4 regions of the Kitasatospora herbaricolor genome follow, and region 2 is predicted to be linked to each of the others. Evidence: riboswitches for the same ligand, from Rfam matches in the RefSeq annotation. Region 2 holds a riboswitch; each other region holds the start of a gene.
What was found. Region 2 has a riboswitch for cobalamin ahead of nicT (Nickel transporter NicT). Riboswitches for the same ligand answer to the same signal wherever they lie in the genome.
Positions count from the first base shown of each region.

Region 1: it holds a riboswitch for cobalamin, as region 2 does, so the genes downstream of both, J2S46_RS25500 (ribonucleoside-diphosphate reductase subunit alpha) here and nicT (Nickel transporter NicT) in region 2, are expected to answer to the same signal.
Region 3: it holds a riboswitch for cobalamin, as region 2 does, so the genes downstream of both, J2S46_RS28845 (cobalamin biosynthesis protein) here and nicT (Nickel transporter NicT) in region 2, are expected to answer to the same signal.
Region 4: it holds a riboswitch for cobalamin, as region 2 does, so the genes downstream of both, J2S46_RS36965 (acyl-CoA thioesterase) here and nicT (Nickel transporter NicT) in region 2, are expected to answer to the same signal.

Region 1 covers NZ_JAUSVA010000002.1:5,746,367-5,753,706, forward strand. The annotation lists gene J2S46_RS25485 (tetratricopeptide repeat protein) at 1-510, shown strand, start outside; gene def (peptide deformylase) at 669-1,307, shown strand; gene J2S46_RS25495 (ribonucleotide-diphosphate reductase subunit beta) at 1,426-2,421, opposite strand; gene J2S46_RS25500 (ribonucleoside-diphosphate reductase subunit alpha) at 2,469-4,961, opposite strand; cobalamin riboswitch at 5,072-5,233, opposite strand; gene J2S46_RS25505 (hypothetical protein) at 5,369-6,403, shown strand; gene J2S46_RS25510 (glycosyltransferase family 2 protein) at 6,728-7,340, shown strand, end outside.
Region 2 covers NZ_JAUSVA010000002.1:7,671,393-7,678,732, reverse strand. The annotation lists gene J2S46_RS33380 (type B 50S ribosomal protein L31) at 1-223, shown strand, start outside; gene J2S46_RS33375 (helix-turn-helix domain-containing protein) at 294-866, opposite strand; gene J2S46_RS33370 (EamA family transporter) at 1,039-1,893, shown strand; gene nicT (Nickel transporter NicT) at 1,937-3,055, opposite strand; cobalamin riboswitch at 3,084-3,322, opposite strand; gene J2S46_RS33360 (ArsR/SmtB family transcription factor) at 3,409-3,792, shown strand; gene J2S46_RS33355 (quinone oxidoreductase family protein) at 3,785-4,714, opposite strand; gene J2S46_RS33350 (MarR family winged helix-turn-helix transcriptional regulator) at 4,817-5,257, shown strand; gene J2S46_RS33345 (Fpg/Nei family DNA glycosylase) at 5,325-6,134, opposite strand; gene J2S46_RS33340 (AAA family ATPase) at 6,238-7,050, opposite strand.
Region 3 covers NZ_JAUSVA010000002.1:6,557,682-6,565,021, reverse strand. The annotation lists gene J2S46_RS28855 (alpha/beta hydrolase family protein) at 1-371, opposite strand, end outside; gene J2S46_RS28850 (helix-turn-helix domain-containing protein) at 595-1,305, opposite strand; cobalamin riboswitch at 1,647-1,779, shown strand; gene J2S46_RS28845 (cobalamin biosynthesis protein) at 1,905-2,888, shown strand; gene J2S46_RS28840 (cobyric acid synthase) at 2,885-4,384, shown strand; gene J2S46_RS28835 (putative cobaltochelatase) at 4,437-6,575, shown strand; gene cobO (cob(I)yrinic acid a,c-diamide adenosyltransferase) at 6,579-7,184, shown strand; gene J2S46_RS28825 (cobyrinic acid a,c-diamide synthase CobB) at 7,207-7,340, shown strand, end outside.
Region 4 covers NZ_JAUSVA010000002.1:8,557,054-8,564,393, forward strand. The annotation lists gene J2S46_RS36955 (alkaline phosphatase D family protein) at 1-385, shown strand, start outside; gene J2S46_RS36960 (hypothetical protein) at 378-1,640, shown strand; cobalamin riboswitch at 1,969-2,191, shown strand; gene J2S46_RS36965 (acyl-CoA thioesterase) at 2,454-2,933, shown strand; partial or broken gene J2S46_RS36970 (3-hydroxyacyl-CoA dehydrogenase family protein) at 3,070-3,189, opposite strand; gene J2S46_RS36975 (amidase) at 3,573-5,309, opposite strand; gene J2S46_RS36980 (TetR/AcrR family transcriptional regulator) at 5,617-6,174, shown strand; gene J2S46_RS36985 (hypothetical protein) at 6,437-7,340, shown strand, end outside.

The DNA of each region.
Region 1 (7,340 bases), 1.9 Mb from region 2:
TCCATCCCGCTGCCCTCCTCCGGCCGCCGCTGGGGCGAGGTGGTGCTGCACGACGGCGCCCCGCACGGCGAGCGGGTCGCGGACGGCGCGGCCTACCCGGTCTTCGACGAGATCGAGCTCTGGGCGCCGTCCCCGGTGCCGACCTACGTGGTGCTGCTGCACGCCGCCACGGCCGGTGACCGGGACGCCCTGGAGCGGCTGGTCGCCGACGCCGGCTACGCGGCCGAGGACTGGACCTCCTCCGTCCGGCTGCTCTGCCGGGCCTGCTCGGAGAGCCGGATGCCCGCCGACGACGGCCGCACCGCCCACCACGACCCGCACGACGACGGCGACGCCGCCCACCCCGGGCACCTGAGCCACCTCAGCCAGGGGGCCGGCGGGCTGGCCTGGCTGGCCGAGCGGGAGTGCGGCATCGCGGCCCCCGCCGCACTGGTCCGCACCCTGCTCGACCGCTGGGTGGCGGCGAACCCGGGCGGCCGGGCCTACCGCGACCTCGAAGAGGTCTGCTGAGCCCTGCCGGGCCCCTGCGGCCGCGCCCGGTCCGGTGCGGCCCGGGGCGCCGTCGCCCGGGGCGGCGGCCGTCGACCCGGAAGTAAGGGACCGGCGGCCCGCGGGGGCCGTACCCTTGAGCGGACACCTCGGCAGACCCATGGGAAGCGGAAGAATCGATGGCGGAGCAGCACGACCACACCCACGAGCACGACCACGAGCACGGCGAGGCGCCGGCCGCCCCGCTGAAGGTGGTCGGTGAGGAGCCGGACCTCTCCAAGGGCACCGCCCGCCCGATCACCGTGGTCGGCAACCCCGTCCTGCACCACGAGTGCAAGGACGTCGTCGCCTTCGACGCCGGCCTCTCCGAGCTGATCGACGACATGTTCGTCTCGATGTACGCGGCCGAGGGCGTCGGCCTGGCGGCCAACCAGATCGGCGTCGACGCCAAGGTCTTCGTCTACGACTGCCCGGACGACGAGGGCGTCCGCCACATCGGACACGTCGTCAACCCGGTGCTGGAGGAGCTCCCGGCCGGGCGCCGGGTGCTGGACGACAGCAACGAGGGCTGCCTGTCCGTCCCCACCGCCTACGCCGAGCTGGCCCGTCCCGACTTCGCGGCGGTCACCGGCCAGGACAAGGACGGCAACGCGATCCGGGTCGAGGGCACCGGCTTCTTCGCCCGCTGCCTGCAGCACGAGACCGACCACCTGTACGGCCAGCTGTACATCGACCGGCTCTCCAAGCGCGACCGCAAGGACGCGCTGAAGCAGATGGCCGAGGGGACGCCCAAGTACGCGACCGTCCCCAACGACTGACCCCCCGTCCCGGGCGCGGCGGCCACCGGCCGCGGCGCCCGGGAACGGCGACGGGGCCGGGCCGCACCCGAGGTGCGGACCGGCCCCGTCGCCGTCCCCGGGCCGGGGACCGGGCAGGCTAGAAGTCGTCGTCGAAGGCGACCGAGCCCTCGACCGCGACCTGGTAGGCGGAGACCCGGCGCTCGAAGAAGTTGGTCAGCTCCTGGACGTTCTGCAGCTCCATGAACCCGAACGGGTTGCTGGAGCCGTAGCGGACCGGCATGCCGAGGCGCGCGAGGCGCTGGTCGGCCACGGCCTGCAGGTACTCCCGCATCGACTCGGTGTTCATGCCGGGCAGGCCCTCGCCGCACAGGTCACGGGCGAACTGGAGCTCGGCCTCGACGGCCTCCTCCAGCATCTCGGTGACCTGCTTGGCCATCTCGTCGTCGAAGAGGTCCGGCTCCTCCTGGCGGACGGTGTCCACCACGGAGAACGCGAAGTCCATGTGCATGGACTCGTCGCGGAACACCCAGTTGGTGCCGGTGGCCAGGCCGTGCAGCAGGCCGCGGCTGCGGAACCAGTACACGTACGCGAAGGCGCCGTAGAAGAAGAGGCCCTCGACGCAGGCCGCGAAGCAGATCAGGTTCAGCAGGAACGCGCGCCGGTCGTCCTTGGTCCGCAACGAGTCCAGGTGGTCGACGGCGTTCATGTACTTGAAGCAGAACTGCGCCTTCTGGTGGATGGAGGGGATGTTCTCCACCGCGTCGAAGGCCGCCGCACGGTCGTCCGGGTCGGGCAGGTAGGTGTCGAGCAGCGTCAGGTAGAACTGGACGTGCACGGCCTCCTCGAACAGCTGCCGGGACAGGTAGAGCCGGGCCTCGGGCGAGTTGATGTGCTTGTAGAGGCTCAGCACCACGTTGTTGGCGACGATCGAGTCGCCGGTCGCGAAGAAGGCGACCAGCCGGCCGATCATGTGCCGCTCGCCCTCGCTGAGCTTGGCGAGGTCGGCGACGTCGGAGTGCAGGTCCACCTCCTCCACGGTCCAGGTGTTCTTGATCGCGTCCCGGTACCGGTCGTAGAACGACGGGTACCGCATCGGACGCAGCGTCAGCTCGAAGCCGGGGTCGAGGAGCATCTTCTCGCGGCCGGGCGCGTCGAAGTCGGTCTCCGGGGTGGGGGAACTCACTGGCAGGCCTCGCAGGACTCGGGGTTCTCCAGGGAGCAGGCGAGAGCCGCCTCCTCCTCCGGAGTGAGGGTGGACGTCGGCGCGGTGACCGCCACCGGCACCGGGGCGGCCGCGCGGGCGGTGCCGGTGGCTGCCTGGGCGATCCGGGTGGCCGGGCGCGAACGCAGGTAGTACGTGGTCTTCAGGCCGACCTTCCAGGCGTACGCGTACATCGAGCTGAGCTTGCCGATGGTGGGCGCGGCCATGAAGAGGTTCAGCGACTGGCTCTGGTCGATGTACGGCTGCCGGGCGGCGGCCAGGTCGATCAGCGCCCGCTGCGGGAGCTCCCAGGCGGTGCGGTACAGCGCGCGGACCTCGGCGGGCAGCCAGTTGAGGTCCTGGACGGAGCCGTTGGCCTCGCGCAGCGCGTCCCGGGTCTGCGCATCCCAGACGCCCAGCTCCTTCAGCTCGCGGACCAGGTACGGGTTGACCTGGAGGAACTCGCCGGAGAGGGTCTCGCGCTTGAACAGGTTGGACACCTGCGGCTCGATGCACTCGTACACGCCGGCGATCGAGGCGATGGTCGCGGTCGGCGCGATCGCGAGGAGCAGCGAGTTGCGCAGGCCGGTGGTGGCGATCCGGGCGCGCAGCGCGTCCCAGCGCTCGGTCCACTGCGGGGTGGTCCCGAAGTGGTCGATGTGCAGCTGGCCGCGGGCGGCGCGGGTCTCCGCGTACGCCTCGTGCCGGCCCAGCTGCTCGGCCAGCTCGCTGGAGCGCTCGTAGGCGACCAGCATGATCCGCTCGGAGATCAGCGTGGAGAGCTGCTTGGCCTCGGCGGAGTCGAAGTCCAGGCGGAGCTTGAAGAAGACGTCCTGCAGGCCCATCACGCCGAGGCCCACCGGGCGCCAGCGGGAGTTGGAGGTGCCGGCCTCGGGGGTCGGGTAGAAGTTGATGTCCACCACGCGGTCGAGGAAGGTGACGGCGGTGCGGACGGTCGAGTCCAGCCGGTCCCAGTCCATCGCGTTCACCAGGTCGGCGGGGGTGGCGCCGGGGGCCACGTGGGCGCCCAGGTTGACCGAGCCCAGGTTGCAGACCGCGGTCTCGGAGTCGTCCGTGACCTCCAGGATCTCCGTGCAGAGGTTGGAGGAGTGGACGGTCCGGCCGGGGAGGGCGGTCTGGTTGGCGGCCCGGTTGGAGGCGTCCTTGAAGGTCATCCAGCCGTTGCCGGTCTGCGCCAGGGTGCGCATCATCCGGGCGTACAGGGTCTGCGCGGGGATGGTGCGCACGGCCTTGCCGGCCGCCTCGGCCTTCAGGTACGCCTCGTCGAAGTCGGCGCCCCACAGGTCGACCAGCTCGGGCACGTCGGCGGGGGAGAACAGCGACCAGTCGCCGCCCGCGTTGACCCGGCGCATGAACTCGTCCGGGATCCAGTGGGCGAGGTTCAGGTTGTGGGTGCGGCGGGCCTCCTCGCCGGTGTTGTCGCGGAGCTCCAGGAACTCCTCGATGTCCGCGTGCCAGGTCTCCAGGTAGACGCAGGCCGCGCCCTTGCGCCGGCCGCCCTGGTTGACCGCCGCCACCGAGGAGTCCAGGGTGCGCAGGAACGGCACGATGCCGTTGGACTTGCCGTTGGTGCCGCGGATCAGCGAGCCGCGCGAGCGGATCCGGCTGTAGGAGAGGCCGATGCCGCCGGCGTGCTTGGAGAGCCGGGCGATCTGCGCGTAGCGCGAGTAGATCGAGTCCAGGTTGTCCAGCGGCGAGTCCAGCAGGTAGCAGGACGACATCTGCGGGTGCTTGGTGCCGGAGTTGAACAGCGTCGGCGAGGACGGCAGGTAGGAGAGCGCGCTCATCAGCGCGTACAGCTCGGCGACCTCGCGGACCGACTGCTCGTCGTCGCCGACCGCCAGGCCGCTGGCGACGCGGAGCAGGAAGTGCTGCGGGGTCTCGATCACCTTGCGGGTGATCGGGTGGCGCAGCAGGTACCGGGACTGCACGGTGCGCAGGCCGAAGTACTCGAAGCGGTCGTCGCCCTTCTGGTCGATCAGGGCGTCCAGCGCGTCGGCGTGCTTGGCCACGAACGCGGCGGTGGTGTCGCCGATCAGGCCCTCGGCGTGGCCGACGGTGATCGAGGCGGAGAAGGAGACGGCGCCCTGGCCGACGGCCTCGTCCTGGATCTCCAGGGCGAGCAGCCGGGCCGCGAGCTTCGAGTACTGCGGGTCCTCGGCGATCATCGACGCGGCGGCCTCGACGGCCAGCCCGCGCAGCTCCGCGAAGTCGGAGCCGGCGTGCCGGCCGCGCAGGGCGGCGGCGGCGACGTGGCCGGGGTCGACCTGGGGCAGGTCGACGCTGCGGTCGGTCAGGAGGCGCAGGAGCGCTCCACCGGGGTCGGACACCGTCGGGTCGGACGGGGCGGCGGGGCTGGAACCCTGGGCGGGCAGGGTGACTGAGGCAGCGGTGGTCAAGGCGCTTCTCTCCTGGCGGCGGCGGTCGGCGAGGGGGCTGCCGGGCCGCATGGGCGCAGGGGAGGGCAGCGCGGAACACCTCACGGCGCGCGCGAACCACCCCCCGGCCCACCCGCGAGGCCCGGACGATACTGCTGTGCTGCATGGCGACTGCGGGGAAGCCCTGTGGCACACCGTCGGCAGGTCATCGGACTCGCGTGGCCCGGTCGGGCAGCCCGCTCACCGCTGCGGGGCAGTCCCGGACTCGCACCGGGTTCCCCTGCGTTCGACAGCAGGAGTGAGCATACATCTAGTGGCGCCAGCCCGATGAAGCACCACATGTTGTGCACTGTGGCGTGTCGGGCGACCAGTCGTCGGCTCACGGAGCAGGCAAGGGGGAGGGTGCCGGGCCCGGATTTGGGAACGGATTGATTACCGGACAGCCCTGCCGCGCGCACCATGCTTTACGATCTCGCCTCATGAGCGAGGGAACGGGCGTACCGTCCGACTGGACGCGTCAGCCCGCACAGCCGGTCCAGGGTCAGCAGCCGGGGGCACCGGGGCAGCCGCCGCAGGGGCAGCAGCCCGTCCCGCCGGCTCCGGGTGGTTTCGGCCCGCCCCCGGTGCCGTACAGCCAGCCCGCGCAGCAGCTCCCGCCGCAGGGCCAGCCGGTTCCCCCGCCGATCCCGCAGCAGCACCAGCCGCAGCAGCCGTTCGCCCCCCAGCCCGGTCCGCAGCAGGCGCCGCCGCCGCAGTGGCAGCCCGCGCCGCAGCCGTTCCAGGCCGAGCCGAACTGGACCCAGCTGGCCGACCAGCACGAGAACGAGTCCCGCAAGCGCCGCCGGCTGTGGATCGGCGCCGCGGTGCTGGCCGTGGTGCTCGTCGGCGGCGTGGTGGCCGCCGGCGTGGTCATCTCCGGCAAGGGCGGCGGCGGCAACAAGCCGAACCCGAAGCCGGCCGCCTCGACCGGCCTGCCGCTGGAGCAGGCGCTGCCGCTGATCTCCGACGCCTCGACGGACAAGGCCCCGGTCGACGCCGCGACGCTCTTCCCCGACCAGACCCGCACCATCGACGGCAAGGTCTGGACCCGGATGGTCACCGGGTCGACCTCGCCCTGTTCCAAGGCGACCACCGGCGGGCTCGGGCTCGCCCTCGGCGACGACGCCTGCCGTTCGCTGGTCCGGGCCACCTACGTGTCCGGGGAGAGCGCCGTCACGGTCGGCATCGCCGTCTTCGACAACAAGGCGGGCGCCGACAAGGCGCTCGGCCGGCACGCGGGCCTGGTCCAGGGCCTGTCCGGCCCCGGGGTCGCCACCTTCTGCGTCACCGACAAGTCGGGCTGCGCCGAGACGCACGCCGCGGTGGGCCGCTTCGGGTACTTCACCGTCGCCGGTTCGCTCAAGCAGACGCCGGACCAGGCCGATCCGGCGGCGGCCGCGGCGGCGAGCCCGCTCGCGGACCGCGCCAAGGAGGTCCTGCTGGGCCGGGCCAAGCCGGCGGCCACCGCCGGCTGAGTACCTCCGCGCGCGGACGTGGGGTGGCGGGCTACCCCTACCCTGGCCTGGCCCTCGCCTTGCCCGGCCCCTGCCCGGCCTGGCCTGGCCCGATCCGGTCGGATCCGGCCGGTGACCCGCGCCCCGGTGCCGGTCGCGGGTGACGGGCCGTCCGGGCCCGGGGGCACCGGGCCGTTCGTGCCGGACCGTTCGTGACGTCCTGTTCACGACGGCCGTAACAGGCCGCGAACGCGCGTCCGATAAGGTGTGGTGCCCCGGGGGACAGTTGCTGCATGGTCAGTTCGCTCCGGCACGCGGAACGCAGCTACCAGGAGGTACCGCGCGGTGAGCACCGCGACCAGTGCGCCCAGCAGAAGACGCAAGTCGTCCGGCCGCCGCCGGAACGCGTCGGAGCCCGTCTCGGGCCTGCTGCTCCCGGCACCCCCGAACGCCCAGGAGAAGTACAACTACACCGTCCGCAACCAGTGGGTGCTGACGCTCTGCTCGGTGATCAGCTTCGTCTGCCTGGTGATCAGCCAGGTCGAGCTCTTCCGGGTCGGCTCGTGGTTCTGGCTCTGCGTGCCGTTCCTCGTCTTCACCGTCGTGTACTACCTGGTCTCCCTGCGGGTGAACAGCTTCACGCCGAACTTCGACCTCAAGGAGCACCGCCGGCTGGTCCGCAAGTGGACCCCGGCCGAGTACCCGACCGTCGACGTGTTCCTGCCGGTCTGCGGCGAGCCGATCGAGACCCTGCACAACACCTGGACCCACGTCCGCAAGCTCGCCGAGCACTACCCCGGTCTGGTCATGCCGTACGTCCTGGACGACGCGGCCAGCCCGGCGGTGGAGGCGATGGCCGCCGACTTCGGGTTCCGCTACGGCGTCCGGGAGAACCGCGGCTGGTTCAAGAAGGCGGGCAACCTGCACTACGGGTTCGACCGCTCGGACGGCGAGTACA
Region 2 (7,340 bases):
CCGCAGCGGCGACCTGGCCTTCCTCACCCGATCGACCATCGGCACCGGCACCGGCACCGGCACCGGGCGGACCGTCGAGTGGGAGGACGGCAACAGCTACCCCGTGGTCGACGTCGAGGTCTCCTCGGCGAGCCACCCCTTCCACACCGGTCGGGCCCGGGTGCTGGACGGCGCCGGCCGGGTCGAGGCCTTCCACCGCCGCTACGGCAGGCGGCACGGCTGACCGGACGGGTCCGGCCGGGGCGGCGCCACCCCTGGACGGGCGGCGCCGCCCCGGTGCGTCCGGGCGGCCCTCAGCGCGGCGGCGGCACCGACACGACCATGGTCAGCCGTACCGGCACGGCGCCGTCGTTGCGGTAGCCGTGCGACTCGGAGGCCTCGAAGGAGGCGGTGCTGCCGGCCGGCACCGCATGGTCGCGGTCGCCGTGCGAGAGGGTCAGCTCGCCGGTCTCCACCCGGACGATCTCGACCGTGCCGGCCGGGTGCGCCTCGGAGCTGTAGCCCTCGCCGGGTTCGAGGCGCCAGGCCCAGAGTTCCAGCGGCCCGGGCGCCTCCACGCCGCTGAGCAGCGTGCCGCTGCCGCCGGCCGGGCCGCTCCAGAGCGGGACGGCCTGGTCGGCGGTGACGATCCGCACCGCGGCGCTCTCGTCGTAGTCGAGCAGCCGGGCGATCGAGGCGCCGAGCGCATCGGCGAGCCGCACCACCGAGGCGACGCTGGGATTGGTCCGCGCCTGCTCGATCTGCACGATCATCCCCCGGCTGACGCCGGCCCGGGCGGCCAGGGCGTCCAGGGTGTAGCCGCGCTCGGTGCGCAGCCGTTTGAGGTTCCGGGCGAGCGCCTGGGTGACGAGATCGGGATCCGGCACGGGACAGTCCAATGAATTGATTCGGATAGTTCACTATGTTGCACTACGCTGCGGTCCGGACAAGAAGTCCACCCGACTGTACTGCGGAGGCCACTGTGCTGTCCCACGTTCACCCGCCGGCCGGGCGCGCGCCCGCCCCGCACACCCCCGCCGGCCAGCCGGCCGCCTCCCGATGAGCGCCCTGCTCGCGCTCAGCGCCAGCCTGCTCTGGGGCCTGGCCGACTTCGGCGGCGGAGCCCTCACCCGGCGGCTGCCGGCCCTGTCGGTGGTGGTCGCCTCCCAGCTGGCGGCCGCCGTGGTGCTGGTGGTCGCCGTGCTCGCCACCGGCGGCCTCGCGGACGCCTCCCCGATGCTCTGGTACGCCGTCGCGGCCGGCGTGATCGGCCCGTTCGCGATGCTGGCCTTCTACCGGGCACTGGCACTGGGCCCGATGGGGGTGGTCTCGCCGCTGGCCACCGTCGGGGTGGCCGTCCCGGTCGGCGTCGGGCTGGTGCTCGGCGAGCGCCCCGGTCTCCTCCAGGCGGCCGGGATCGCGGTGGCGGTGGTCGGCGTCGCCCTGGCCGGCGGCCCGGAGCGCGGCGGGCGGTCCGCCGGCCGGACGGTCCTGCTGCTCACCCTGGGCGCAGCCTTCGGCTTCGGCGCCGTGATGGCCCTGGTCGCGCATGCCTCCGGCGAGGGCAGGCTGCTGCTGACCCTCTGCGTGCAGCGGCTCTGCAACATCGCCGTCGGCGGCGCCGCGCTCGCCCCGATGCTGCGCCCGGCCGGAGCCCGCCGGGCCCTCGGCCGGGAGCTGCGCGGGCGGATGCCCGCACTGACCGCGATCGGCGTGGCCGACGTGGCGGCGAACGGCACCTACGCGACGGCCTCGCACAGCGGGTCGGCGGCCGCGGCCGCCGTGCTCGCCTCGCTCTTCCCGGTGGTCACCGCCTTGATGGCGCGCGGCCTGCTGAAGGAGCGGCTGCGCCCCGTCCAGGTGCTGGGCGCCGGCCTGGCGGTGGCCGGGACCTTGCTGCTCGCCGCCGCCTGAGCCCGGCCGGCCCCGCCCGCGCGCCGACCCGGGGCGGGGCCGGTCAGGGGCGGGCGGCCCAGCGCTGCTCGACCCGGCCCAGTCGCCAGTACGCGATCGCCGCCGCCCAGACCACCACGAACAGGCCGACGATCACGTACCCGACGTTGTCGAGCGAGAGGCCGGCGATCCAGCCGCTGACCGGGTCGGTCAGGTCCAGCTTCTCGTGCAGCACGCCGACCAGTTCGATGGTGCCGATGATGAAGGCGACCGCGATCGACAGCCCGGTGATGGTCAGGTTGTAGTACACCTTGCGCACCGGGTTGGAGAACGCCCACTGGTAGGCGAAGTTCATGAACGTCCCGTCCAGCGTGTCGAACAGGCTCATCCCGGCGGCGAACAGCAGCGGCAGGCAGACGATCGCGTACCAGGGCAGGCCCGCCGCGGCGCCGCTGCCGGCCATCACCATCAGGGTCACCTCGGTCGCGGTGTCGAAGCCGAGGCCCAGCACCATGCCGACCGGGAACATCTGGCCGGGCCGGGTGATCGAGCGGGTGGCCCGGCTCAGCACCCGGTTGAACAGGCCCCGGGAGTTGAGGTGCTCCTCCAGCTCCGCCTCGTCGTAGCGCCCGTCCCGCATCGCCCGGAAGACCCGAAGGATGCCGAAGAGCGCGGCCAGGTTGAGCGCGCCGATCAGGTAGAGGAAGGCCCCGGACGCGCTGGTGCCCAGCACCCCGAGCCACTGGTGGGTGACCGAGTCCTCGTCCATCAGGGTGTTGGCCAGCTGGGCGCCGCCCGCCACCAGGGCCGCCATCAGCACGACCATCGAGGAGTGCCCGAGCGCGAACCAGAAGCCCACCGACACCGGGCGCCGGCCGTCCGCCATCAGCTTGCGGGTGGTGTTGTCGATCACCGCGATGTGGTCGGCGTCGAAGGCGTGCCGCATCCCCAGGGTGTAGGCGGTGATGCCCAGGCCAACCCCGAAGACCTGGGTACCGACCGCGTACTCGTGCGGTGCGACCAGGAAGAACAGCGTCCCGAACGCCAGCACGTGCATGGCCAGGATCACCACCATCAGCCCGGCCGTCCGTACGGTGTCCTCGCGCCGCCAGCGGAAGGCGGGGAGCGCGGGATCGACCGCGGGCGCCGCCGTTCGGGCAGCACCGATTTCGGGCAGGGTCATCCGGTCACGCTCCAGCACCTCGTGGATCACTTCGTGAGATGCCGTGGCCGGTCTCCTGGCTTCGGGGCACACCCGGCCGCGAAGCGGCGGTGGGTGCTGCGCGACCGCACCAGGCCTTCCCGGACGCCTCGGCGTCCAGTGACCACCCGCCCGGGGGGCGGGTACGGTGCGGAGACTTCCCGTTCACAGTGGCGAGGGCCGCTCCGGAATGGGACCTCTGAAGGTCCGTCACCGGTCTTCCCGAACACCACGGCGGGCCACACCGTACGGGGCGTCAGGTCACTTGTGCAAGGCTGCGCACCTGCGCAGGTGTTCAGGATCACAGTCAGTCCCCCGGCTGCGACAATGCCCGCATGCATCTCGTACCGGCCGAGCGCGCGGACCACCGGACCATCGACGGGCACCGGGTCTGCGAGGCCATCGCCGCCATCGGCGACACCGCCCGGGTGCGCGCCTGGGCCGAGCGCTTCTCGCTGCTCGCCGACCCCGGCCGGCTCGCGCTGCTGGTCGCCCTGCACCGGGCCGGGCCGCTCGCCGTCAGCGACCTCGCGGTGGCCACCGGCATGCGCGACCCGGCCGTCTCGCAGGCGCTCCGGCTGCTGCGCACCGCCGGCGTGGTGGCCGGGGAGCGGGACGGCCGGGTGGTGCGCTACCGGGTCGTCGACCAGGAGCTCGGCGCCCTGCTGGGCCCCTGCGCGGCGGCCGAGCACGTGGGCCCGGAGCCGGCCGTCAGCTGATCCGCAGGACCACCTTGCCGAGGTTGGCCCGGCGCTCCAGCAGGCCGAACGCCTCGGCCGCCGCGGTGACCGGGAACTCCGTGCAGACCGGCCGGAGCGCTCCCCGCCCGAGCAGCTCCCAGAGCTCCTGGCGCCACTCGTCGAGCAGCCCGGGGCGGTGCCGGGCCAGCACGGCCATCGACAGACCGGTCACCGTCCGCATCCCGCCCAGCAGTTCGCCGGCGTCGAGCGTGCCGCCCGCGCCGCCGAGGGCGACCAGCCGGCCGAACGGCGCCAGCGCGTCGAGCGCCCTGGGCAGCACCTCGCCCCCGACACCGTCCAGGACGAGGTCCACCGGCGCGCCCCAGCTTCCGTCCTGGTAGCGGAACACCTCGTCCGCGCCGAGCCCCCGCACGAAGCCGGCCTTCTCCCCGGCGCCCACGGCCGCGATCACCCGGCCCGCGCCGAGCGCCCGGGCCAGCTGGACGGCCAGGTGTCCCACCCCGCCGCCCGCCGCCGTGACCAGGACCGACTCGCCGGCCCGCAGGCCGCCCACCCGCAGCGCGCCGAGGGCGACCAGCCCGCTGCGCAGCACCGCCAGCGCGTCACCGGCGGCCGGCGCACCGGGCACGGCGACGGCGAGCCCCGCCGGGGCGGCCACCAGCTCGGCGTGCACCGCCGGGGCGATCCCGCCGACCCGGTCGCCGGGCGCGAAGCCGGTGACGCCCTCGCCGGCCGCGACCACCCGGCCGAGGTACTCGCCGCCCGGGCCGGCCGGGGCCTGCGGGGCTCCTCGCCCCCGCAACTGCCTGAGCGCGGGCAGCGTGACGCCGGCCAGCTCCGGCCGGACCAGCAGCTCCCCCGGGCCGGCCACGGGCTCGGCCACCTCGTCGAGCCGGAGCGCCGCCGGGCCGTCGTACGTGTGGAACCTGAGTGCGCGCACGGGCGTCCCCCTTCTCCCCCAGCGGAGGGATTTCATTGGATACCCCAACGGTAGGGACGAATTCATGGGGATGTCCAACGAATATCCGGATAGACTGCCCCCATGTCCGAGACCCCGCTCGCCCACCTGCAGACCCTGCCAAGCTGGCTGCTCGGACGGGCCTCCGCCCTCGGGCACCGCCTGGTGGCCGATCAGTTCGCGCGTGAGGGCGTCCGTCTGCCGCACCACGCGGTGCTCTGCGGCGTGGCCGAGCACGGTCCGCTCGCCCAGGCGGACCTCGCCAGGATCGTGCGGATCGACCCCAAGGACCTGGTCGCCGTCCTCGACGACCTCCAGTCCAGGGAGTTCGTGACCCGCGCACCGGACCCGAAGGACCGACGGAAGAACACCGTCGCGCTCTCCCCCGCCGGCCACGACCTGCTGGCCCGGCTGCGGATCCTCGGCGACCGGGCAAACGCCGCGCTGCTGGCGCCGCTCGACCCCGAGGAGCGCACCCGGCTGGTGGAGCTGCTCGCCCGGGTCGTCGCCGCCCCGCGGGACTGAGGCCCGGTCGTCGCCGCCCCGCGGAACTGAGGCCCGGGGCCCGGCCCGGCGCCCGGCCCGGGCCGCCTCAGGCCTGCTGGCAGGAGGGGCACCAGAAGAGGTTGCGGGCGGCGTGCTCCTCGGTGCGGACGTCCGTCCCGCAGACCAGGCAGGGCATCGCCGCACGGCGGTAGACGTAGACCTCGCCGCCGTGGTCGTCCACCCGCGGCGGGCGGCCCATCGCCTCCGGGGTGTGCTCGGGGCGGACGGTGTCGATCCGGCCCGCGCCGACGCCCTCGTGCATCAGGCCCACCAGATCGGCCCAGACGGCGTCCCACTCGGCGCGGGTGAGGTCCCGGCCCGCCCGGTGCGGGCTGATGCCGAGCCGGAACAGCACCTCGGCGCGGTAGACGTTGCCGACCCCGGCCAGCACCTTCTGGTCCATCAGCAGCGCGGCGACCGTCGTCCGGCTGGCGGAGATCCGCCGCCAGGCCAGGTCGGGGTCGGCGTCCGCGCGCAGCGGGTCGGGGCCGAGGCGGGCGTGCACGGCGGCCTTCTCGGCGGCGGTCAGCAGCTCGCAGGTGGTGGGGCCGCGCAGATCCGCGTACGCGTCGTCGTTCTCCAGGCGCAGCCGCACCACGCCGACCGGCGCGGGGGCCCGGCCCTCGCCGAAGGTGAAGCCGCCGTAGAGGCCGAGGTGGACGTGCAGCCAGGCGCCCTCCTCGAAGCCGAGGAAGAGGTGCTTGCCGGTGGCCTCGGCGGTGGCCAGCAGCTGCCCGTCGATCAGCTTGGCGCCGTCGGCGAACCGCCCCTGCGGGCTGGAGACCCGGACGGGGCGGCCGCCGAAGGTCTTGAGGTTCTCGGCGGCGAGGCGGTGGATGATGTGGCCTTCGGGCACGGACTCGGCTCCCCCGGTGGATCAGCAGGACGGGTCCATCATCCCAGCCGGCACTGACAGCCGGCAGGGACGCCGGACGCCGGCCTGACCCGGAAAGGCGTGGTCAGCGCACCGGCCGGCCCAGCAGCCGGGCCAGGATGACCTGGTCCAGGGCGGCGGCGGTGGCCGCGACGTCCAGCTGCGAGTTGTCGATGATCGGCAGCCCGGAGTTGTACCAGCCGGCCATCCGGCCGTGGATCCGGGCGACCTCCTCGTCGCTGAGGCGACGGTTGCCGCTGCGGCGGGCGTTGCGGGCGAGGACGGAGTCCAGGCCGGGGAGCAGCACCACAGGGATCATGCCGGGGCCGATGTGGCGCTTCCAGCCGCCGAGGCCGATCGCCGGGCGGTCGGGGAAGACCGCGTCGTCGATGATGCAGGAGATGCCGTTGGCGAGGTAGTTGCGGCAGGCGAAGCCGCAGGTGCGGCGGGCCAGCCGGTACTGGGCCTCGGAGGCGTTGTTCCAGCCGGACTGCGGGTTGGCGAAGCCGGACTGCACCCACTCGCGGACGTCGTCCAGGCTGATGTGCGCGGTCGGGGACGGGCGGCGCTCGGCCCAGTGCCGGGCGACGGTCGTCTTGCCGGCGCCGGCCGGGCCGATCAGCAGGACGGCGATGGGGCCGGTGGGGGCGTGCTGCTGCGGGTGCGCCGGGAGCTGCACGGGCGCGCCGGACGGCAGCAGGAAGTGCCCGGTCGCACCGGCGGGAACCGGCCGGCCCGGCGGGCCGGGGGCTCCGTGCGCGCGCAGGGCCGGGTTCCCGTACGGGTGCTGGGGGGCGGGGTGGCCGGGGGGCGGTCCCGCGGCGCTGCCGCTGACGAAGAGCGGGGTCGCGGTCATGGCGGCCGGCGCGGGGGCGGCGGCCGCGGGCACCACCGGCATGAGGGGGACGGTGGGCGGGCCCGGTTCGGCGGGTGCCGGCGGGTGAGCGGCGGGTGCGGCCGGGGGCCCTGCGGGTGCCGGGCCGGCGGGCGCGGGCGGCCCGGGGGCGGCGACGGCGGGGCCGGTGGGCACGGGGCCGGTGGCCGTGGGGCCGCTGCCCGTGAGACCCGTGACCATGGAACCGGCGGGCGCGGCCGGCGGGACCACCGGCCGGGGCGGCAGCTGACCTCCCCCTGTGTACTGCGTCACGGTCACCTCCCGACACCGTCTCCGACGGGGACACTACACGT
Region 3 (7,340 bases), 1.1 Mb from region 2:
GCGGTGGTCGGGTCCCCCAGGTGGACCCGGGGGGTCAGCCGCACCACGGTGCCGGTCTCCAGGGTGCCGGTGTCCGCCCGCTCCAGCCGGCGGGTGACGGCCTGCTGGTCGCTCTGCAGGACCTCGCCGACCACCGCGTGGCCGTCGGCCCCCCATTCCAGGGCGTAGCGGCCCGGACGGGCGGTCTCCACCGTCCGGGTGAGGGTGACCCGGCCGGCGGCCACGCCGAGCACCCGGACCGGCCGGGCGCCGGACGCGTGGTCCGCGCGGGGGTGCACCGCCCGCTCCGACACCTTGCGCCCGAGGGCCAGTACGGCCACGCCCGTACCGGCCGCGGCGGCCGCCACGACTGCTGCGGTTCCCCAACGCATATCTCGCTCCCCGCTCTGCTGCTCCCTGCCGGGCGGCCGGCCACGGCCCGGTTGGATCCGCTCCCCAGTCCACGCGTCGCGGGGCCGGGCGGCCACCGGTGCGGGGCCGTCCGGGGCACGGGCGGGGATCGGAAGCGGGCGGGCGGGGAGCCGTGCGGAGCGCGGAGGAAGGAACCCGGAAAGGGGGACGCGGAGGAAGAAAGGGGAAGGAGAGGCTCGGGGGTCAGACCGGGATCTCGGTGGGCCGCCGGGACAGCAGCTCCCAGAAGCGCTCGCCGAGCGGCCGGGTCTGCCGCGGGGGCTCGGGCTGCGCCGGGGCGGACGACCCCCAGCCGCCGGAGCCCCAGTGCGCCGTCACCTGGTACTCGTTCTGCAGGTCCGTCAGCACCGCCGCGAGCAGTTCCTTCGGCACCGGGACGATCCGCCCGACCGCCTTCACCTGGGCCTGCCAGCGCCCGTCGACGCAACGGCGCAGCCGCTGGTCCAGCTCCTCCCCACGGCCGAGGACGGCCACCACCTCCCGCAGCGTCATCCCGAGCACCTGGGCGAGCGCGTACGTCCGGTCCTCGTCCCCGGTCCACCGGCCGGCGTCCTCGGCGAGGTCGTAGGCGCGCGGCGACAGGCCGATCCGGCGGGCGGCCTCGTCCCGGCCGAGCTCCCGGGCCACCCGGAAGTCGCGCAGGCAGGCCGGCCGGGCTCCCATCAACTGGGCGGGCGGGCACCACAGGGCGCGGGCGAGGGCGATGAACTCCTCCTCGGAGGGCCGGATCTCCCCCGTCTCCCAGCCGATCACGTGGGCCGGCAGCAGCCGGACCCCGTGCGCGGCCATCCCCTCCGCCACTTGATGAGGGGTCAGGCCCAGCCCGGCGCGGTGCGCCCTGGCCGCCATGGGCGAGAAGGGCACCGGCGTCACGGAGGGCTGTCTGGATCGCATGAGCAACGACCGTACGGGCCGGGCCCGGACGGCCCCAGACGCCGAACGCACGAAGCGCAGGTCAGGCCCCCGGTGGGCGACTGGCGGATCGTACAGATCAGTGCCGCCCGACGGGCGCGCTACTCGGAGGTAATGACGGTTTCCTCCAAGGCGCACCGCTACGCGGGTAGCGCGACCCTGGCCTGCGCCGCTCGCGGACGGCCGGCCCGGCGCCCGGGGTGCGTCGTCCGCGCGCCGCGCACGGCGCACGCGGGCCGCGCGTGTGACCAAACCCTCGGTGGCCTTGGTTGACTCCCGGTTCGGCCGCGTGATGGGATCCATCAGCCAAACGGAGGCATGCAGAGGAAGCCGGTGCGAATCCGGCGCGGTCCCGCCACTGTCACCGGGGAGCACGCTCGAACCATGGTCACGGCGGTCCGTCAGAAGCCCGCGGGAAGGCCCGAGGGTGTGTCCGACCCGGAAGCCAGGAGACTCTCGCCCCCGGTACGTCGAGCCAGGGCGCGGACCCTGAGTGAGGACACGCACGCCATGCAGGCTGCCCGGGCCGTCCACCGGCCACCGTCGAACCGAGCCCGCCGCCGTACCGCCGCGCACCTGCCGTGCGCGGGCTGACCCGCGGCGCAGCCTTCGCCCTGGGCGCCGTCGCCGGACACCTGGCCGACGCCCGCTTCGCCGACCCGCGACGCGGTCACCCGGTGGCCGCCTTCGGCACCGCCGCCGGCCGCCTGGAACGGCTGCTCTGGCGCGACCGGCGGGCCGCCGGCGCGGCGTACACCGCGCTCTGCGTGGGCACCGTCGCGACCGTCGCCACGCTCGCCGACCGCACCCTGGGACGCTCGCCGGCAGGCAGGGCGGCGCTGGCCGCCGCCGCGACCTGGACGGTGCTCGGCGGCACCTCGCTCATCCGGGAGGCCGGGACCGTCGGGCGCTCGCTCTCGGCGGGGGACCTCACCGCCGCCCGGGAGCGGCTGCCGCACCTGTGCGGGCGCGACCCGAGCGCGCTGGACGAGCAGCAGATCGCCCGGGCGGTGGTGGAGTCCGTCGCCGAGAACACCGCCGACGCGGTGGTGAACGCCCTGGTCTGGGGAGCGCTGGCCGGCACCCCCGGCCTGCTCGCCTTCCGGGCCGTCAACACCCTGGACGCGATGGTCGGGCACCGCTCGCCCCGCTACGTCCGCTTCGGCTGGGCCTCGGCCCGGCTGGACGACGTGGCCGGCTGGCCCGGCGCCCGGCTCACCGCGCTGCTGACCGTCCTGGCCGCGCCCCGGCCCGCCACCGCCTGGCGGGTCTGGCACCGCGACGGCGCGGCCCACCCCAGCCCCAACGCCGGCCGGGCCGAGGCCGCCTTCGCCGGCGCGCTGGGCGTGCGCCTCGGCGGCACCCTGGCCTACGGCGAGAGGGTCGAGCACCGGCCGGTACTGGGCCGCGAACTGCCCCCGGTCGGGGTGGCCGACATCGAACGGGCCTGCCGGCTCTCCCGCCGGGTCGGGCTGCTCGCGCTCGGCGTCACCGCCGCCGGGCACGCCCTCCTGCACGGCGCGGGCCGGGGCCTCACACGTCAACGGAAGGGTGGCCGCAATTGAGCGGGGCACTGCTGGTCGCCGGAACGACCTCGGACGCCGGCAAGAGCGTGGTCACGGCCGGGATCTGCCGCTGGCTGGCCCGACAGGGCGTCAAGGTCGCGCCCTTCAAGGCGCAGAACATGTCGCTGAACTCCTTCGTCACCGCCGACGGCGCCGAGATCGGCCGCGCCCAGGCGATGCAGGCGCAGGCCGCCCGGGTCGAGCCGGAGGCGGCGATGAACCCGGTGCTGCTCAAGCCCGGCGCGGACGGCCGCAGCCAGGTGGTGCTGCTCGGACGGGCGGTCGCCGAGGTCGGCGCGCTGGACTACCGCGAGCGCAAGCCCGTCCTGCTGGAGAAGTCCCTGGAGTGCCTGGCCGACCTGCGGCGCCGCTACGACGTGGTGGTGTGCGAGGGCGCCGGCTCACCCGCCGAGATCAACCTGCGGGACCGCGACATCGCCAACATGGGCCTGGCCACGGCTGCCGCCCTGCCCGTGGTGGTGGTCGGCGACATCGACCGGGGCGGGGTCTTCGCCGCGATGTACGGGACGCTGGCGCTGCTCTCGGCCGAGGACCAGCGGCACGTGGCCGGGTGGTTCGTGAACAAGTTCCGCGGCGACGCCCGGCTGCTGGAGCCCGGCCTGGAGATGCTGCACCGGCTGACCGGCCGTCCGGTGCTCGGCACCCTGCCGATGCTGAAGGGCCTCTGGCTGGACGCCGAGGACTCGCTCGACCTCTCCACCGTGGTCGACCGCGAGGACACGCCCGGCCCGCTCGGCGCGGACGTGCTGCGGGTGGCCGTGGTGCGGTTCCCCCGGCTGTCCAACTTCACCGACGTGGACGCGCTGGCCCAGGAGCCCGGGGTGCTGGTCCGCTGGGCCACCCGCCCCGAGGAGCTGGCCGACGCCGACCTGGTGATCCTGCCCGGCACCCGGGCCACCGTCGCCGACCTGGCCTGGCTGCGCGAGCGCGGCCTGGAGCCCGCCCTGCGGGCCAGGGCCGCCGCCGGGCTGCCGGTGCTCGGCGTCTGCGGCGGCTACCAGATGCTGACCCGCGAGATCGTCGACCGGGTGGAGTCGAAGGCCGGCGCGGTCGACGGGCTGGCGCTGCTGCCGGCGCACGTCCGGTTCGGCGCCGAGAAGGTGCTGGCCCGTCCGGTGGGCGAGGCCTTCGGACAGCGGGTCGAGGGCTACGAGATCCACCACGGCGTGGTCACCGTCGAGGGCGGCGAGCCCTTCCTGGACGGCTGCCGGACCGGGTCGGTGTGGGGGACGACCTGGCACGGCGCGCTGGAGAACGACGGGTTCCGCCGGGAGCTGCTGCGCGAGGTGGCGAAGCTGGCCGGGCGCGCCTTCGTCCCCGCGCCGGACACCTCCTTCGCCGCGGCCCGCGAGGCCCGGCTGGACCGCCTCGGCGACCTGATCGAGGAGCACGCCGACACCGGCGCGCTGTGGCGGCTGATCGAGGGCGGCGTCCCGGCCGACGGCCTGCCCTTCGTGCCGCCGGGTGCGCCGTGAAGACGTTGCCGGGTACGGATGCCGCAGGACCGGCCGAGGAGAGGGACACCCGATGACTGACGTCCGATACCCGTTCACCGCGATCGTCGGCATGGCCGACCTGCGGCTCGGGCTGCTGCTCAACGCGGTCTCGCCGGCCGTCGGCGGGGTGCTGGTCCGCGGCGAGAAGGGCACCGCGAAGTCCACCATGGTCCGCGCGCTGGCCGGCCTGCTGCCCTCGATCAGCACCGTCGAGGGCTGCCGCTTCGCCTGCGACCCCGCCGCCCCCGACCCGCAGTGCCCGGACGGCGCCCACGAGGGCCCGGCCGTCACCGACCGGGCCGCCCAACTGGTCGAACTGCCGGTCGGCGTCACCGAGGACCGGATCGTCGGCTCGCTCGACCTGGAGCGGGCGCTGTCCGAGGGCGTCAAGGCCTACGAGCCGGGGCTGCTGGCCAAGGCCCACCGCGGCGTGCTGTACATCGACGAGGTCAACCTGCTCCAGGACCACGTCGTCGACCTGCTGCTGGACGCCGCCGCGATGGGCCGCTCGTACGTCGAGCGCGAGGGCGTCTCGGTGCGGCACGCCGCCCGCTTCCTGCTGGTCGGCACGATGAACCCGGAGGAGGGCGAACTGCGGCCGCAGCTGCTCGACCGCTTCGGCCTCACCGTGGAGATCGCCGCCACCCGGGAGCCGCGCGAGCGGGCCGAGGTGGTGCGCCGCCGGCTCGCCCACGACGCCGACCCGGCCGCCTTCGCCGCCCGGTTCGCGGACGAGGAGCGGGCCCTCGCCGAGCGGATCACCGCCGCCCGCGAACTGCTGCCGACGGTCGAGCTGACGGACACGGCGCTGCGCCAGATCACCGCCGTCTGCGCGGCCTTCGAGGTGGACGGGCTGCGCGCGGACATCGTGATGGCCCGCACCGCGGTCGCGCTGGCCGCCTGGTCGGGCCGCACCGAGGTGCTGGAGGAGGACGTCCGCAAGGCCGCCCAGCTCGCCCTGCCGCACCGTCGCCGGCGCAACCCGTTCGACGCGCCGGGACTGGACGAGGAGAAGCTGGACCGGACCCTGGAGGAGCACGCCGAGCCGGACGAGCGGCCCGAGGAGACCGGCTCCGAGGAGACCCCCGGCGAGGGCCGCGGGCCGGACGAGGAGCAGCCCGGCCCGGACGGCGACGGCCCCGACGACGACGGCCCGGACGGCGGCGGCCCCGACGGCCCGGACGGCGGGCCCGGCGGCGGCACGCCCGACCCCGCCGGACCGGCCGCACCCGAGTTCGCCGCCACCGACGCCGCGCCCGCGCCGGACGCCCCCGAGGCGGACGTGCCCGCCCAGCACCCCCGTCCGGCCCGGGAGAACGCGCCGGTCGCCGCCGGCGATCCGTACCGGACCAAGCTGTTCAAGGTGCCCGGCACCGGCAAAGGGGCCCAGGGGCGCCGCTCCCCCGCCGAGACCGACGGCGGCCACACCATCCGCGCCCGCCGCCCGGCCGGCCAGCTGACCAGGCTGCACCTGGCCGCCACCCTGCAGGCCGCCGCCCCGCACCAGCACGTGCGCGGCCGCGCCGGCCGGGCACTGGAGCTGCGCCGGGACGACTTCCGCGAGCAGGTGCGCCAGGGCCGCGAGTCCAACCTGGTGCTGTTCGTGGTCGACGCCTCCGGCTCGATGGCCGCCCGGCAGCGGATGACCGCCGTCAAGGGCGCCGTGCTCTCCCTGCTGATGGACGCCTACCAGCGGCGCGACAAGGTCGGCCTGGTGACCTTCCGCGGCGCGGGCGCCGAGCTGGCCCTGCCGCCGACCTCCTCGGTGGAGGTCGGCGCGGCCCGGCTGGAGACGCTGCCGACCGGCGGCCGCACCCCGCTGGCGGCCGGCCTGCTTCGGGCCCACGAGACCCTGCGGGTCGAGCGGATGCGCGACCCGCACCGCCGGCCGCTGCTGGTCGTGGTCACCGACGGCCGGGCCACCGGCGGGCGGGACGCGCTCGGCGACGCGGGCCGGGCCGCCGGACTCCTCGCCGCCCGGGGCCTGGCGAGCGTGGTGCTGGACTGCGAGTCCGGCCCGGTCCGCCTCGGCCTGGCCCGCAGGCTCGCCGGACAGCTCGGCGCCTCCGCCGTGACCCTGGACGAACTGCGCGCCGAGGGCGTCACCGCGCTGGTGCACGCCCACCGCCCCGCCACCAGCACCACCACCGCCAACCGAAAGGCAGCCTGACCCATGCCACAGGGAAAGCCGGAGAGCGTCCCCGACGACGGCCTGACGACCCGCCAGCGCCGTACCCTGCCGATCACCGCCGTGCACACCGGGCCCGGCAAGGGCAAGTCGACCGCCGCCTTCGGGATGGCGCTGCGGGCCTGGAACCAGGGCTGGCCGGTCGGGGTGTTCCAGTTCGTGAAGTCCGCCAAGTGGAAGGTCGGGGAGGAGAACGCGCTGCGCGTGCTCGGCGCCTCCGGCGAGGGCGGCACGGTCGCCTGGCACAAGATGGGCGAGGGCTGGTCCTGGGTGCAGCGCAACGCCGACATGGTCGAGTCCAGCGAGGACGCCGCCAAGGAGGGCTGGGAGCAGGTCAAGCGCGACCTGGCCGCCGAGACCTACCGCTTCTACGTGCTCGACGAGTTCACCTACCCCATGCACTGGGGCTGGGTCGACGTGGAGGAGGTCGTCGCGGTGCTCAAGGACCGCCCCGGCAACCAGCACGTGGTGATCACCGGCCGCTACGCCAAGGAGCCGCTGACCGACCTCGCCGACCTGGTCACCGAGATGACCAAGGTCAAGCACCCCATGGACGCCGGCCGCAAGGGCCAGCGCGGTATCGAGTGGTAGAGCCGACACAGCCGTGAGCACCGTGAACATCCCCCGCATCGTCGTCGCCGCGCCGGCCTCCGGCACGGGCAAGACCACCGTCGCCACCGGACTGATGGCGGCGCTGTCCGCCCGGGGCCTGACGGTCTCGCCGCACAAGGTCGGCCCGGACTACAT
Region 4 (7,340 bases), 890 kb from region 2:
CCGGACGCGGATCCAGCAGGGCATCATCGACCGGGCCGTGCGCAACCCCGTCGTCCTCACCGGCGACGTGCACGCGTCCTGGGGCAACGACCTGAAGGCCGACTACGCCGACCCGTCCTCGGCGACGATCGGCTCCGAGCTGGTCTGCACATCCATCACCAGCGGCGGCAACGGAAGCGCCACCACGACGATCCCCAACGGATCGCTCAATCCGCACCTGCGCTTCTACTCCAACCAGCGCGGCTACGTCCGCACGCACGTCACGCCGGCGCAAATCACCGCCGACTTCAGGTCGGTGGCGACGGTGACCGAGCACGGCGCGGCGGCGACCACCGCCCGGACCTTTGTCATCCACGACGGACAGCCGGGGTTGGCCGATGCGTAAACTCTCCGTACTCGGCGCGGTCGTCGCCGGATTCGCCGCGGCCCTCGCCATGGTCGCCCCGGCCTCGGCGGCCGGGCCCTCGTCCTGGGTGACCGCGAACAGCGACTCCACCGGTGACCAGGACACCTCCTCGATCGCGGCCAACCGCCTCGGCGACGTCGCGGTGGTCTGGGAGGACGACCGCGACTCGACCGCCCCGGCCGACGACGCGCACAGTGACGTGTGGGTGCGGATGTTCCGCAACGGCGTCTCCGCCTACGAGTCGAAGCTCTCGGCCGGCGGGACGGCGGGGGTGGCCTGGCGGCACCTCCAGCCCGACGTGGGCCTCGACGACCGCGGCAACGCCGTCGTCGTGTGGGCGGAGGACCCGGACGGCAACGGGTTCTACAACATCGTCTACCGGGTGCTCTCCCCGGCCGGTGCGGTCCTCGGCTCCGGTCGGGCCAACGCGAACTCCGACGGCCAGCAGATCCATCCGCGCGTCGCGGTCGACCCGGACGGCGCGCCGGGCAGCACCGGCGCGGTGGCGTTCTCCGTGGTGTGGGAGGACATCCAGGGCACCGCGGCCGCGACGGTGAAGGCGGCCGGGTTCACCGGGACCACGACCAAGGCCTACGAGGTGACGGTCAACGCGACCGGCGGCGCGCACCACAACCCCGACGTCGCGACCTCCGCCTCGGGCGACGCCGTCGTCGTCTGGGACGACGACACCGACAACAACGGCTCCTACCAGATCGGTCTGGTGAAGCTGGCCAAGGCGAACGGGGCGGTCGCACTCACCCGCCGCAGCGCCAACAGTTTCGCCGGCGGCCAGCAGCAGCGTCCGGCCGTGGCCGCCGACTTCAACGGCGACTTCGCCGTGGCATGGGAGTCCGACCACACCGGTACCCGCGGTGTCTGGGCCCGGTCGTTCACCGCCGCCGGTACCGCCGGCTCGGCCGAGGTCGAGATCTCCGCCGGACCCGGAGCCGGCAACCCCACCGTCGGCATCGACGACCAGCGCGACGCCGTGGTCGGCTGGAGCGTCGCCGGCACCGATCCGGCGGTCCGGGCCCGGGGCCTCAACCCGGACGGCACCTTCGCCGGCCGGCTGCCGGCCCAGTCCGTCAGTCAGGTCACGACCGGTCGGCAGGAGCAGGCCGCGGTGGCCTCCTCCCCGTTCGGTGCACTCGCGATCTCGTACACCGATGACAACGACGGCAACAGCTTCGACCAGGTCCTGCTGAGTCTGGGGGCGACCAACTCGGACTGGTGACGTCCGCTCGATCCACGGACGTCCGCCGGGCCGCCCGGTCGGGAGATCCGGCAGGCGGGTCCGGAACCGCGCGGGAACGCGGTTCTCCGGTACCCCTGTCGGACCACCTCCACAGGGTGGCCCGGCGGGCGTCCGGGTCCGGGGGTGGGCCCCTGCTCGACCGCGGCCAGTGCTGAAGGGATGTCAAGAGCCCGCGCGCAGCCCAGGTGTCCGCAAGCGCTCGCGCGGCACGCCGGCTTCAGGATTGTGCTACGGCCGAGGGAGGACGCTCGTGCAGGGGCCGGCCCGGTGGCCCTGCCCCGGTGCTTCTGATCTGCGGCGACGACCGTAGAGTGGCCTGCGCAGCTGGTTCGCCCTGTCCGCCAGGCAGGCGCGTCGCAAGAGGGAACCCGGTGGGAATCCGGGACTGCCCCGCAGCGGTGAGCGGGAACGACCGCCGTCATACGCACTGGGCCAAGGCGGCCCGGGAAGCGACGGCCAGTAGGAGTCCGCCCTTCACAGGGGTGGGCGCGCCCGCGAGTCCGAAGACCTGCCGCTGCCCGCGGACCGCCACGGTCCGTGGTCCCACCGGACCCCGCGGGCGGGTCGGCGGCGGGGAGGGACGCGCACGCGCACCTCCCGCTCCTGCGCGTACCCGGGGTCTCCTGAACTCGCGAAGGAGAGTTCCGTGCAGCAGACCGAGTGGCCGGGTGCCCCCGGGGCCGTGAACCGTCGAGGCCCGGACAGCGGGGCGACGGCAGGCCGGTCCGCCGGCTCCGGCGCGGCCGGGATCCGGCCGGGCGCTCCGACGACCGGCGGGGTGGCCCGGTGACGATGCCCCCTGCCGTCTCCCGGACCCCGACGGACTCGGCGGTCACCCTGGCCCACATCATGAGCGAGCACGACACCAACCTCTACGGGACGGTGCACGGCGGCGTCGTGATGAAGCTGATCGACGACGCCGCGGCCGCGGCCGCCGGCCGGCACGCGGGTGTCCCCGCGGTCACCGTGTCGGTGGAGGAGATGTCCTTCCTCGCGCCGGTGCGGGCCGGTGACCTCCTGACGGTCCTGGCCCGTGTCGATCACGCCGGGCGCAGCTCGATGTACGTCTCGGTGGTGGTGACGGCGGAACGGTGGAACCTCACCGGGCCGGTGACGAGGGTGGCGACGGCGCAACTGGTCTTCGTCGCCGTCGACGCGGACGGGCAGCCGCACCGTGTGCCGGCGCTGGTCCCGGAGAGCACCGTCGAGCAGCGCCGCGAGCGTCTTGCCCGTGAGCGCCGCGCTCGGCGGGCGAAGGGGCCGGCCGGCTGACCTGGCCGACCGGCTGACCCTCAGCACCCAGGTCCGTCCGGGCCCCCGACCCCGACCCCGCCCTGACCCGGAGGGGAACCCGGGGCCCGGACGGACCGGCCGTCACCAGGGCGCGCAGTGCGCCGTGCGGCCGTGCTCACACCGCCCGGTGGGCGTGGAATCCCCGCCCGCTCTTGCGGCCGAGCAGTCCGGCCTCGACCATCCGGGCGAGCATCGGCGGGGGAGCGTAGAGCGGCTCCTTGTACTCGTCGTACATCGGGCGCCCCGCCCGCCCGCGCGCCGCACTGGCCCGCTCCGGCGTCCCGCTCCGGCCGGGCCGCGGGCGTCCTCGGGCCTTTGCGAGGGGCCGGGCCCAGGTGCCAGGACGGCCGGTACCACGTGCAGGTCTGAATTATTAACGGGCCCGGTGCCGTCGAGGCCTCCGGCGGCCGGGACCAGAACCGGCCCCCTGCGGATCCGGCCCCTTCGGGTGGTGCCGGCCTGCCCGAGGGGACCGGCCGGCACCCCTGCTCGGCCCGGCGGCGGGGGAGGGTGCCCCCGCCGCCGGGCCGCCACCCGTGACCGCGCGCCGAGCCGCCGGGCGCCTCCGTCCGACCGCCTCCGTCCGCCCGCGCCCGGCGCGCCGCGACACCCGTCAGTTCACTGCGCCGCCAGGCGCGGCGTGCGCGGCGGCACCGTGCGCCGGCTGCCCGTCGCCTCGAAGGCCGCGCCGAGGGCCAGCAGCGCGTTGTCGTCGTAGGCCCGGCCGGCGAAGGTCAGCCCGACGGGCATGCCGGTGTCCGCCATGGTGCCCATCGGCACGGTCACGGTCGGGATGCCGAGGTGACGGGGCACCAGGTTGCCGTTCGCGACCCAGACACCGTTGCGCCAGCCCAGCTCGGCGGACGCCTCGCAGACGTCCATGTCCGCGGGCCCCACGTCGGCGACCGCGGGGAACACCACCGCGTCCAGGCGCAGGTCGTCCATCCACAGCTCCAGGTCGACCCGGCGGGTCTCCTCCAGCCCGCGCAGCCCCTCTTCGAGGTGCGGCATGTCGGTGAAGGACGCGTACGGGCGCTCGCGCACCAGGCGCGGGTAGTCGCCGATCGTGTCGTCGAAGCCGGTGTAGCGGTCGGGGAGTTCGCCCTGCTGCTTGGGCCAGATGCGGTCGGGGTCGACCTCGGCCAGGGTGGCGAGCGCCGGGTCGCCGTTGGCCCGCAGGAAGTCGTCCCACGCCCAGGCGGACAGGTCCTCGATCTCGACGGCGAGGAAGTCGCGGCCGACCAGGCCGCGGGTGTGCAGCGAGGGCGCCTCGGGGCGGTCGGACTCGTAGTTGGACACGACGGGGAAGTCGACCTCGACCACCTCGGCGCCGGCGGCCTCCAGGTCGCGGCGTGCGGCTTCCCACAGGGCGATCACCGACGGGCGCGTGTCGATCCGCTGCCCGGTCTGGCCGCCGATGCCGCCGTCGGGGTTGGTGCCGGCGCCGGGGTCGGCGTTGATGTACATCCTGGGTACGCCGACGCGCTTGCCGGCGAGTGCGGCGTGCGCCGTCCGGGCGTCGGCGGGTGCGAGGGCCGGGTACGAGTCGGGCCGCACCTGCGACGCCGAGGGCAGCGGGACCCAGGGCTGCGCACGCCACAGGTCGCCGCGCGTCTCCGGGTCGTCGGCGACGATGACGTCCAGCAGTTCGAACAGGTCGGCCATGGTGCGGGTGTGCGGGACCACGACGTCCATGGTCGGCACCAGCGGCCAGTTGCCGCGCACCGAGATCACGCCGCGGCTGGGCGTGTAGGCGCACAGCGCGTTGTTCGAGGCGGGCGCCCGGCCCGACGACCAGGTCTCCTCGCCGAGGCCGAACGCGCCGAACGACGCCGCCGTCGCGGTGCCGGAGCCGTTGGAGGAGCCGGAGCCGTAGGCGCTGGTGAGCCAGTCGGCGCTGTACGGGCTCTCCGCGCGGCCGTACACGCCGCGCTGCATGCCGCCGTTCGCCATCGGCGGCATGTTGGTCAGCCCTATCAGGACGGCCCCGCCCGCGCGCAGCCGCTCGACGGCGAAGGCGTCACGCTGGGCGACGAGGTGCTCGAAGGCGGGCGAGCCGGCCGCGGCGGTCAGTCCCTTCGCGAGGTAGCTGTCCTTCGCGGTGTAGGGGATGCCGTCCAGCGGGCCGAGCGTCTCGCCGCGCGCGCGGCGGGCGTCGGAGGCCTCCGCCTCGGCGCGGGCCTCCGGGTTCATCACCACCATCGCGTTGAGAGCGGTGCCGGTGCCGGGCCGGTCGTACGCGTCGATCCGCGCGAGGTAGGCGTCGAGCAGGCCGACCGCGGTGGTCTCACCTTTCTCCAGCGCCGCGCGCAGGTCGGCGATACCGGTCTCCACAACGTCGAATCGGCGCGTCATACGGGTGTCTCCTGAGGGTCGGGTCGGCCGAGCCGCTGGGCGTCGAACCGATCGCGTGCGGCCGCCGTGCTTCCACTGCACTGACTAGATTTTCAGTCTAGACTACAGATCTAGGTCCCAGAATCGAGATGAGCCCATGCCGACGCCGCCGCCAGAGTCCGAGCCCGTACGGCCGCAACGCCTCCCCGCGGCGGAAGGCGTGACCGGCCCCGCGACGGCCACCGGGCCGGGTGCCGCCGCCCAGCCCCTTCGGGCCCCGGCCGACAGGAAGCGCCGGCCCAGCGGCGACGAGGCGCGGGGGCGGGCGATGCGGGCCGCCATCAGCGCCATCGCGGAGAAGGGCACCGCGGCCGTGCGGATGTCGGACATCGCGGCGCGGGCCGGCATGAGCACCGGGCACATCCTCTACCACTTCGGCAGGAAGGACCGCCTCCTGCTCGAAGTCCTCGCCTGGAGCGAGGCGGACCTCGGCGCCCGGTTCCAGCAGGCCGCGGACGAGGCCGCGTCCCCCGCCGAGAAGCTGGCCCTGTTCGTCCGCTTCTACCTGCCCCGCCACCAGGGCGACGAACGCTACGCCCTGTGGACGCAGGTGCTGGCCCAGCGCCACGACGACGCCGGCCGGCACCTCCTCACCGCGTTGTCCGACGCCTGGGAGGAGCGCCTGGAAGCCATCCTCCGGGAGGGGCGGGCGCTGGGGCGGTTCGCCGATGTGGACCCTTCCGAGTTCGTCATCAGGGCCGTGGCCATGCTCAACGGGCTCTCCGGCGACGTGATGTTCGGACGCTCGCGCTGGCAGCACGCCTCCGCGCACGCGTTCGCCCTGTCCGCCCTCGAACGCGAACTGCGGCCGGCCGGCGTGGCCTGAGGAGACGTCCCGGGCAGGGTCCCGGTCGAAAACCGACGTGCCGTCATGTCAATTGCTGCGAGCCGGCCCTGGCGCGGCGCCACCCGACGGTAAGTCATCCGACTCAAACGAAGCGCCTTACCGACCGTCAGATGCCGGAGGCCGCGGAGGCCTGCCGAGGAGCACAGTGGCGGACAGCGGGGCGGGCGGCCGCCGGTGTGCAGTCACTCCGGGGCCGCGCCGTACCCGTTCCCTTCATGACATCCACAGGCCAGGAGTCCGTGTGAACCTCTCCCTGAAGCCATGGCGGACAGCCGTCGTGGCGTTGCTGACGGCCCTCTCCGTCCTCTTCCTCTCCGACTCCTCGGCCTTCGCCGTGCAGAACGGGGAGGGCGTCGTCTGGAGCGAGGAGGTCGAGAACAACGTCGCCGTCCAGACCGCCGGCGGCATGGTCGAGGCGCGCGACCCGAACAACGGGATCCTCGTCCAGACGTGGCGCGGCTACGACAACGTGATCTACCTGTCGGTCAACCACGGCCGGGTGACGCCGATGCCGGGGGCGACGACGTACGCCAACCCCGTGGTGGTGTGGCGGTGGTCGAGCGGCGACAACGCGGTCTTCCGGGTGTTCCACACCGGCACCAACGGATTCGTCTTCTACACGGACGTGTCGACCGTCGGCGTCAACCACCTCCCCAACATCCAGCCGTGGTGGAACCAGGTCCCCAACGGCGCGGCGACGCCGAACACCTTCCCCGTGACGGCCGCGGCGCTGCCGAACAACAGCATCTACCTGGCCTTCCGAGGCTCCAGCAGCACCGAGATCTGGGGCCAGTTCTTCAGCGGGACGAGCAACCAGTGGAGCAACCCCGCGCGCGTGACCGATGCGCGGAGCGACTCCGCCCCCGCGCTGGCCTTCAGCCGCAGCACCAACATCACCGTCCTCGCCTGGCGCGGCACGGACAGCCAGATGAACCTCGTCCGCCAGTCCTGGGGCGAGAGCTGGTGGTGGGGCCACGACGTCCTGCCCGGGGTCGCGGCGGACGGGCAGCCCGCCGTGGCGATGGCGGACGGTTCGCACGGGCAGCTCGCCACCCGCCGGCTGGGGAGCCATCAGATCTCCCTCACGTCGGTCTTCTCGACCGGTGGATGGCAGGGCTACTGGGACGCCGAGAACACCGGGCGGG